Regions from separate parts of the Companilactobacillus farciminis KCTC 3681 genome, predicted to be linked through region 2. Evidence: predicted binding sites of a transcription regulator. Region 2 holds the regulator's gene; each other region holds the start of a gene.
What was found. The regulator NrdR, encoded in region 2, represses ribonucleotide reductase genes. The targets are predictions, from matches to a motif close to ACACNATATATNGTGT.
Positions count from the first base shown of each region.

Region 1 (3,261 bases), 290 kb from region 2:
ATATTATTAATCGTTGGATGTGTTCCCTACATTATTTAATTCCTAAAAGATATTTTGAGATTGGAAATATTTCTCCCTAGCTTTAAATAACATAAGTAATATTACCATAGCAGTGTTACTTTTTTTAGTTACTATTCCAAATGGGTTCTTAAAAAAATTTGGTTAATGTAAAATGCCGTCTTCCACACAAGTCCTGTGATTGGCTGGAACGCTGCCGGCACTATTTTGAGCTTTTGCATGGCCCCAAAGACGCAAAATCTCAAAACTAGGCCTTTTTGTAAGTGCTAAAGCACTAACAAAAAATTTGGCGGCTGAGCCATCACAGAACTTGTGCTCCAGACTGGATCCTAGTTTTATTATTTATCTCGTTTAATTCAAAAAAATGAAATCATATATAGTGAATAATAGAACTCTTCTACATTTTTAAATAACCAAACTATGACAAGAGCCAAATGCACAGAGAAAGTAAGGCATTAAAAAAATATTTTTCTTCGTATGCCAAAATAGCTAAGATATTGTTAAGCTTCGATTGAATTTAAATTTAACTTTTTGGACGGGATTATAATGAGCTTGAAAATGTGATAGGAGGAATTTGCGATGCAAACTTTGGACCAATCAAAAATATATTATCGAAGATTAACCGTTTTGGACGTTATAACGTTCATGATGATAATTGGCTGTTTATTTTTCACAAAGGGTTATCTGATTTCATTGTTATTGATCGTTGTTTATCCTTTCAGTCATTCGAAAGTATTAGTCTCTGAAACTAGAGCTGGTAGCGATAAAATTTAGGTTCGGAAGATGGATTGGGATCATTATCGAAAAGATCATCAAATTGGTTTATTCTCACAATATAATTCACAAGTTACATCTCGCATTGATCAAGTAAATTTATAGATATCACGTTATGAAGACGCCGTTATAAGTCGGTTAAAAGGTTGGAATATCTAATTAATCAGCGTTACAAGAAAGTATTTTAAGGCAAGGTAGCAGAGAAGTCTTTTGATTCGTTATGAATTGAAAGGCTTTTTTTCGTTCTAAAATTATTTTTCTTGTGGAACACCTGACGTGACAACCATATGTTCGTGTCAAGGATAAAATTTGGCGTTATCCACTTGAATTTCGGTCCAAAGTTTAAATTAAAAAAATCATTGCTAAGTCTTTCGATTCGATATTAGAATAGTAATTGCGACCTTAGATTTTTCGCTTAAAATTCTTAGGAATTTATTAAATTACGAGTAGTCCTTTTTTTGATTGCAAATGCCGAAATGACAACCACAAGATTTAGTGCTAATTTATTCGCCAAATAAATTTAAATACAAGATGTTGTTATTCAAATCAAATCGGGGTACTATATATTGTGTTATCAAAAAGTTGTGGAGTGAATGTTAATGAACACTATTAATAAAATTATTTTATCAGATGACTTCGTTGACGAAGTAAAAAAGACAGTTAAACCCCACTGGGGTGAATTGGGCTGGGTTACATATAAACGTACCTATGCTCGTTTTATTGACGAATTAGGCCGGACTGAAAACTGGTCTGAAACTGTTAAACGTGTGGTTGAAGGCAATATCAACTTGGACCCTCGTTTACAAAATGATGATTTAACCGATGAACAATATAATGGCTTAGTTAAAGAAGCCCAAGAACTTTATAAGTTGATCTATGGATTAGCTGCCACTCCTTCAGGTAGAAACCTTTGGATCTCTGGAACAGAGTATCAACACCGTAATGGGGATGCTTTGAACAATTGTTGGTTTATTGCTGTTAGACCACAAAAATATGGTGAAAGTCATATCGTTCCTTCATATCTACAAAAGGATCAATTGGCTGTTTCAATGCCATTTTCATTCATGTTTGATCAATTGATGAAGGGTGGCGGCGTTGGTTTTTCCGTTGTCCCATCAAATATGAAGTTGATGCCAGTTGTTGACGAAAAGGTTAAGTTGACAGTATTGATCGGCAAAGAAAGTGCTTCTTATAAAGATTCAATCGCTGCTGGTGCTGTAGATCGTGACGAATGGTTAGCTAATAATTCTTATGACAACAAACGTCACTATGAATTGCCAGATACGCGTGAAGGCTGGGTTATTGGTAACGCCAATATGATCGATGCTCACTTCAACGACACAAATGATGGCTTGAACGATGTAGTATTAGATATTACTGATATCCGTGCTAAAGGTGAAAAGATCAAAGGTTTTGGTGGTACTGCTTCAGGTCCTGTACCATTGATTGAAATGTTCTTTGACATCAATGAAGTTTTGAACAATGCCGTTGGCAGAAAGTTGACTTCTGTTGACTGTACTGACATGGGTAACTTGATTGGTAAGACCGTTGTTGCTGGTAATGTTCGTCGCTCTGCAGAGCTTGCTTTAGGTGGCGCTACTGATGATAACTTTATTACTATGAAACAAGATCAAGAAAAGTTATATCACCACCGTTGGGCTTCAAATAACAGTGTGGCAGTTGATACCAAATTTAATAAGTATGCGCCTATTGCTGATTCAATCACTCATAATGGTGAACCAGGAATTGTTAACCTTGAATTGTCACGTAATTATGGTCGTGCAATCGATGGCTATCAACCAGGTATCGATGATGGCGTTGAAGGAACTAATCCTTGTGGAGAAATTTCTCTAAGCAATGGTGAACCATGTAACTTGTTTGAAGTCTTTCCATTGATTGCTAGTGAACAAGGTTGGAGTTTGGAAGAAGCTTTCTCATTAGCTGCTCGTTATACAAAACGTGTTACATTCAGTAATTACGATTGGGAAGTTTCTCGTAAAGTTATTCAAAAGAACCGTCGTATCGGTGTTTCAATGTCTGGTATTCAAGACTGGATTTTGACAACATTTGGTAATCGTGTTGTGACTGGTTTTGAACCTACCACAGATCCTGAAACAGGTGAAACAGTTCAAAAACCTATTTATGATCAACGTGTTGCTGACAAGTTTGATGACTTGTACAAGACTGTTGTTAAGGCTGACAAGGAGTACTCAAACGCATTAGGATGTAAGGCATCTATCAAGCACACAACTGTTAAGCCATCCGGTACAGTTGCTAAGCTTGCTGGTGTGTCTGAAGGTATGCATTTCCACTATGCAGGTTACTTAATTCAAAGAATCAGATTCCAAGACTCAGATCCATTGCTACCAGCTTTGAAAGCTTGTGGATACAAGATCGAACCTGATATTTATACAAAACATACAATGTGTGTTGAATTCCCAGTTAAAGCTGAAAATGCTGATGATCCTA
Region 1 covers NZ_CP017702.1:753,923-757,183, forward strand. Annotated here, with positions in the region: gene LF20184_RS03565 (hypothetical protein) at 598-792, shown strand; gene nrdJ (ribonucleoside-triphosphate reductase, adenosylcobalamin-dependent) at 1,392-3,261, shown strand, end outside.
Region 1: a site for NrdR is predicted at 1,349-1,364, ahead of nrdJ (ribonucleoside-triphosphate reductase, adenosylcobalamin-dependent). Genes of this name have one in related genera too.

Region 2 (3,261 bases):
TGCAATCTTTACATTAGATAATGGCGAAAAATTGATTTATAATGATGTTCGAAAATTTGGCCGAATGCAGTTGTGGAATACTGATGATTTAAGCAATAACAAGTCGATTCAAAAGCTTGGACCGGAGCCTTTATCAAAAGACTTTACTTTTGAAAATTTGAAGCCTAGAATTATACGTCATCGTAAAGATATCAAGACCGTTCTGTTGGATCAATCAGTGATGAGTGGTTTGGGAAATATTTATGTTGATGAGGTTTTGTGGAAGGTGAAGATTCATCCAGAAACGTCGGCTAATCATCTGACTGATAAAGACATTCAAAAGATTATTGAAGCGTCCAATGAAGAGATGAGACAAGCCATTCAAGCTGGTGGTTCAACGGTTCGTTCATACATTGACGCCAACGGTCACAAAGGTAATATGCAAAATAGTTTGAAAGTTTATGGTAAAGAGGGGACACCTTGTCCAAGATGCGAGACTGAGATCGAAAAAATCAAAGTTGGTGGTCGTGGTACGCATTTTTGTCCGAAGTGTCAAGTAATCAAATGAGTAAAATATACGGATTAACTGGTGGAATTGCGGCTGGAAAGTCAACCATCCTAGATTTTTTTAAAACTTATGGCTGCAAAGTTTATGATGCTGACCAAATTGCGCGTCAAGTCGTTGAAGTGGGCAGTGTCGGATTAAAACAAATAGTTGAAAAATTTGGTCAAGAGGTATTGAATTCTGACCAGACATTAAATCGCCAAAAATTAGCGGGAATTGTTTTTTCAGACAGTGAGCAGCTACAAAATTTGAATAATATCACTCGACCTTTGATCAAGAAAAGAATTTTAAAAATAATCGCCGATACTAAAGCATCAGATGAGCAGACTATTTCTATTTTTGAGATTCCTTTATTGTTTGAAGGTGGATATCAACCGTATTTTGACGGTATAATAACTATTTATGTTAATGAAAAAGTACAGTTAAAACGTTTAATGAATAGAAATAATTTGACCAAGGAAGTTGCCCTAGATCGTATCAATTCACAAATGTCGATGTCAGAGAAAAGAGATCGAGCTGATTTTGTGATTGATAATTCAGGCGATTTGACGCATTTAGCAGATGAGTTCGATAAGTTGATATCGCAACTTTGATTTGGAAAAGAGGTTAGAATTTTGATTTGTCCACATTGTCATCATGATTCATCAAAAGTAATCGACAGTCGTCCTAGTGATGAAGGTCGTGCTATTAGAAGACGTCGTGAATGCGAGTTTTGCGGCACTAGATTTACAACATTTGAAAGACTAGAAAAGGCACCATTATTAGTAATTAAGAAAAATGGTAATCGTGAAGAATTCAGTCGTGAGAAGTTATTGCGAGGAATCGTACGTGCAGCCGAAAAACGTCCGGTTACGATGGATCAAATGAATGGAATCGTTGATAAAGTTGAAAATGAAATTAGATCAACTGGTGAGAGTGAAGTACGCTCACAATTGATTGGTGAACACGTCATGAAAATTTTAGCCAAAGTTGACGATGTCACTTATATTCGTTTTGCCAGCGTTTATCGTGAATTTAAAGATATGAATAGTTTCATGAAAGAAGTTCAGGAAATGATGGCGAACGGCAAAAAAATTGATAAGAAATAAGAGGTGGGCTTGTGTCTAATAATGCATCCGATAAGTTTACGCCTTTAGTGGGATATTGGTGCCTGCCTAACGGTCATCTCAATGATGAAGACCGTCACGTTTTGACAGATTTATATTTACCAATTTTGGGTACAGAATCTTTCAGTCTGTATCTTTTGTTGTGGGAAAAATTACCTAATAAAGAATTGATCACGCAGCGTAAGCCACATGCTGAATTGTTCAGTTTATTGGGAATTGATATCAAGAGATTTTATGAAGCACGAATCAAGTGTGAAGCTTTGGGATTGATCCGAACTTTTAGAAAAAAAGATGATATAGGACCTTACTATGTCTATCAATTGTTTGAACCTCTATCACCAGATGACTTTTTTAGAGATGATTTGTTGAGTATTTTTCTATATGAACAAATTGGTGATAAAAGATATCGTTTATTGGCTGATAAATATAGTCATTCGGAGATGATTTTGCAAAATTCCGATGAGATCACCAAAGACTTTTTGGAAGTTTTCAAATTAAACAATGATGATTTGATCAATACGCCGACTGATGTTGAAAATATTCGAAGTGAATTCTCGAAGACTAAGAAGCAGAAGCCAGCTTTGAATGAGAATGACATTCAACCGCTTGATTGGGAACTGATTTCTGATCGAATCGAGCAGTCATTTAAGATCAGTCCAGATAATTTATTGGAAAATCAAGATTTAATAATCAATTTACATGCATTTTATGGTATCGATGAAATGACGATTATTGAATTTATCGGTAAAACTTGCGATATCGTCAATAATAAAATTGATCCCGATCGCTTGAAAAAGTCTATTCAGGACCGATTCGAGAAGAACGCTAATATATCTGCACGTCAACAACCAGAAATGGTTGAAACTAAAGACGATGAGACACATAACTTTAATCGTTCAGATCAATTGATTTTGCAACAAGCTAAGAAATTAACTCCAGCGGACTTTTTGGCTGCTCAAAAGCAAAAGAGTGGTGGCTTTGTTGGTAAAGTTGAGGCAAATGCTTTGCGAGATATGGCAATGAAGGCATATTTGCCATCTTCTGTTATAAATATTATGGTTTATTATATTTTACAAAGCTCATCAGTTTTATCGACACCATTTTTAGAGACTGTGGCAAATGACTGGACACAAAACGGTGTTAAAACGCCAGAGCAAGCACTGCAACGAATTACTGATTTCCAAAATCGTCCTCGTGGCAAACGGCGTTATAACAATAAAAACCGTAAAGTCGAACAAGCAACCGATTGGTCTAAAGTTAAAGCTAAAATTCCTACAAATAAACAACAAGATAATGGGGTTCAGTTGCAGGATAGATTAAAACGATTAAGAAATAAGGATAAATAACATGGAAAATTTAGGAAACAGACTGGCAGAATATTTAAATTCAAAAAATTTAACGGAGGATTACCGCCGTTTACTTAATGGTGCCTTAAAAGATCCTGACGTACAGAAGTTTCTCAAGGAAAATAGCGATTCAATTAATCCCAACGCTCTTTCCACGAGTGCTGCTAGTATTTATGAATTTTATAATAATAAGAATCATGCCAGCGAATTGTCTAAAGGCTATTATCCTAAATTGATCGTCAATAATCACAATATTGAAGTAGCT
Region 2 covers NZ_CP017702.1:1,039,427-1,042,687, forward strand. Annotated here, with positions in the region: gene mutM (bifunctional DNA-formamidopyrimidine glycosylase/DNA-(apurinic or apyrimidinic site) lyase) at 1-547, shown strand, start outside; gene coaE (dephospho-CoA kinase) at 544-1,137, shown strand; gene nrdR (transcriptional regulator NrdR) at 1,159-1,632, shown strand; gene LF20184_RS05100 (DnaD domain protein) at 1,644-2,996, shown strand; gene dnaI (primosomal protein DnaI) at 2,998-3,261, shown strand, end outside.

Region 3 (3,261 bases), 930 kb from region 2:
GTAAGACACCGGATGATGAATTCTCGACACCTTTGATAGGTGAACCAGATTCACGCAAGTTAGACAAAGTAATCCCCACGCCACCACCGATACGTGATAGTTGTAAGGCACTGTTGACTGTTCGACCGATGCTGTTCATGTCGTCAGTTACTTGCAATAGGAAACAAGAGACGTATTCGCCACGACGCTTTCTGCCGGCATTCAAGAATGAAGGTGTAGCGGGTTGATAACGCTGAGCAATCATTTCTGTGGCTAAGGCTTTGGCTAAATCTTGATCGCCATTGGCATACAAAAGGGCATTAAAAAGAATCCTCATTTCGTAATTTTCCAAATAAAGGTCGCCATCATTTGTTTTGAGAGCGTACTGGTTGTAAAACTTGTATGCTGCCATAAATGATTGAAATTGGAAATGTTGATCTAATAAGTCGTGGTATAAGTCTTCGATAAATGCTAAAGGATACTTATCAATGACGGGCTTTTCGATGTAGTCGCCATCAATTAGAAAATCAATGTGGTCTTTGAAAGTATCGAATTTTTTCGTATTAGGTTGAACATTTTCTTTAAAGAAGGCTTGAACTGCTTCTTTGTCCTTATTCAAAGGAATCTTGCCATCAACGGGGATGTTGATTTCGTTATTCAATTTGAAATAACTTAGTTTAGTTGCATCGAGGTTATTTAATCCCAATTTCATTCACTACTTTCTTAAAATTTTCGACATCTTTAGTTGTTCCGTTGAATTCAAATTCGAAGACGACAGGAACATTCAAAGCGGCAGCGATGTCTTTGGCTGTATGGTTGTAGAGGGTGTTGAAGTTGCGGTTTCCTCCACCAGCTACGCCGACGCAGTTTTTGGCGTTATCTTCATATTGAAGAAAATCGATCACTGGGTCCATCATGTCGTCGTCATAAGAAGGCACGATGAGAATAAATGACCGACCCATTTTATAAAACGGATCGGCATCGGTTATTTCATATCCATCTATTCCCAATTTCTCAACAAAACGCTTAGTTTGGCCAGTGATAGAGTAGTAAGCTAAGTTCATTTTATCCAACTAGTTCCTTCAAGCTGTCTGGACGGAAACCGACGATTGGGTCCATTGCTTCATTCATAACGACAGGAACACTTTGGAAACCTTGTTGCTTTAGGGAATCAAGATATTGTGGATCTTGATTGATATTTCTTTCTTCAAAAGGTACGTTATGTTCCTTTAGATATCTTTTAGTCATGCGACATTGCATGCAATTGTTTTTGCTATAGACGATTACGTTGTTCATAGTATTACTTCCTCTCATATTCTCATTTAGTATAATCATTAAAAAATATAAACACAATATATTGTGCTCGTTGTAACGGATGTATACACGATATAGCGTGGTTATACTGTCATTACAAAAAACGCGCAAACTAGTATGCCCACACAATTTGTATCGTTTTGCATCTCTATTTCAATTATTTTTTCGATTCGTGGTAAAATTAGCGTAATGACTATTATAAAGTTATGAAGTGTTTAAGACAATTAATTTTAGTTGGGAGAAGACTATGAATTCTTGGAATTTTGTAGGAATTATAGCGTGGATCATTGTAATTGCGCTCTTAATTTTTGTTGTATTCAATATTAGAAATCGTCATTTAAATATTTTAGTTGTTAAAAAGGGAAAAATTACTTGGAAGACGATTTTGACAGATCTACTAGAAATTGTAGTAATAATTTTAATGGTCAGTGGGCTCTTATATACGAGTTTATTTACAAGAGTTGATTTGACTGATAAGGAAGCTGTGTCAGTATCTTACAAGTATGATCCGATGATTGTACAGACGACTGATGACGGTCAAGGCTACTATGTAAAAATCGATAAGAAGCAATCCAACTCCAGTACCGATGTATATCAATATTGGTTGAACAATACGACTTATACAGTTTCTAGTCGTGATTCAACTATTTCAGATGCTACATTGCCATTTACGGTTTCAGGTATCCATTTGGATTGGCCAATGAAGAAGATTAAAAAACTAGATTCTAAATATCAATATGCTTACGTAATAACTGTACAAGCTAAATATAAGAATAATTTCATTAATGGTTTAGGTTTGAAAGCTAACCGTTATGCGATGGAATATCGTGTTTTGAGGGTTCCAGCCAGATCGTTTATTGAAGTTGAAAAATAATTGAGAAATCCCACTAGATTGTGTTCTAGTGGGATTTTTATTCGATTTTGATATAAATAGTTATTTATGGTAAAAATTCTCGTACCTCATGCTAGACTATTGTTTATCTTGACGCGAGAGGGATTTTGAATGAGAAAGAAGTGGGGTTTAGTAGTAATGATTGCGGTATTTTTTGTTGGGGGATGTTCGCAAGTAAAGCATCATCCACAAAAGAAACCTCAGGTCATTAAAAAGAGTACCGAGCAGACTTTAAATTTTACCAAGGGAATTCCAGACCAACTCCAAAATACTTATTATCAATATTCTAAAAGTAATCGTTCAGATGAAAGTGACCAATTGTCGGAATTGACGATCAAAGATAATGAAATATTGCTCAACGACTTAGCTAGTGGTCAAGAAACTGATGAATTATCTGACGTTTCATATCGTCATTTGAAAAATAATACTTATGTACTATACAATGGTAATCTGTTTCAAAAAATTCGTTTATTGGATAATCAGGATTTGGAGTTATTCGATAGTAATGATGATTATCAAACGGCTCTAAAAATCTTAGATAAAGAATTGTATCACTTAGGCTCTTTGCCGGTTGATTTGCGTTTATCCCCCAAAGATTTGGATAATAAATATTACGTTAATAGTTTGGATTTTCGCGATTATATTAGCTTCAATACAGGATATCGAAATTCTTACGAGGCAATAGTTCAGAGTGACGGTTCGCTACAGTTTCCACGTTATTTTCATCCAGAGATTTTGATTAAGAGTAGGAAGTATGTTTTAAAAACGTTTAATCTGAATGATATTACGGCTGAACATGAGGTTACTTTTTCTAAAATATCAGCTACTTGTTTAAAAGATGATCTGACGAATCAATTGTATTATTTAGCGGAGAATCCCAAAGAGCAGGCTTTAAAAAAGATGGGGATTGCAGATTCAATTACTGAATATCATCAATCAAAAGATAACAAAGAGAAATCTAAGACGTATGATTTTGCAGACGACCGAGATGACGATTATTATGATACTTATGATGACTTTGATTTAAACGAAGGCGACTAAAAAAGCAGTATTCCCAAAATGGAAACACTGCCTAG
Region 3 covers NZ_CP017702.1:108,594-111,854, forward strand. Annotated here, with positions in the region: gene nrdE (class 1b ribonucleoside-diphosphate reductase subunit alpha) at 1-691, opposite strand, end outside; gene nrdI (class Ib ribonucleoside-diphosphate reductase assembly flavoprotein NrdI) at 672-1,043, opposite strand; gene nrdH (glutaredoxin-like protein NrdH) at 1,045-1,275, opposite strand; gene LF20184_RS00490 (LVIS_2131 family protein) at 1,541-2,167, shown strand; gene LF20184_RS00495 (hypothetical protein) at 2,297-3,226, shown strand.
Region 3: a site for NrdR is predicted at 1,327-1,342, ahead of nrdH (glutaredoxin-like protein NrdH). Genes of this name have one in related genera too.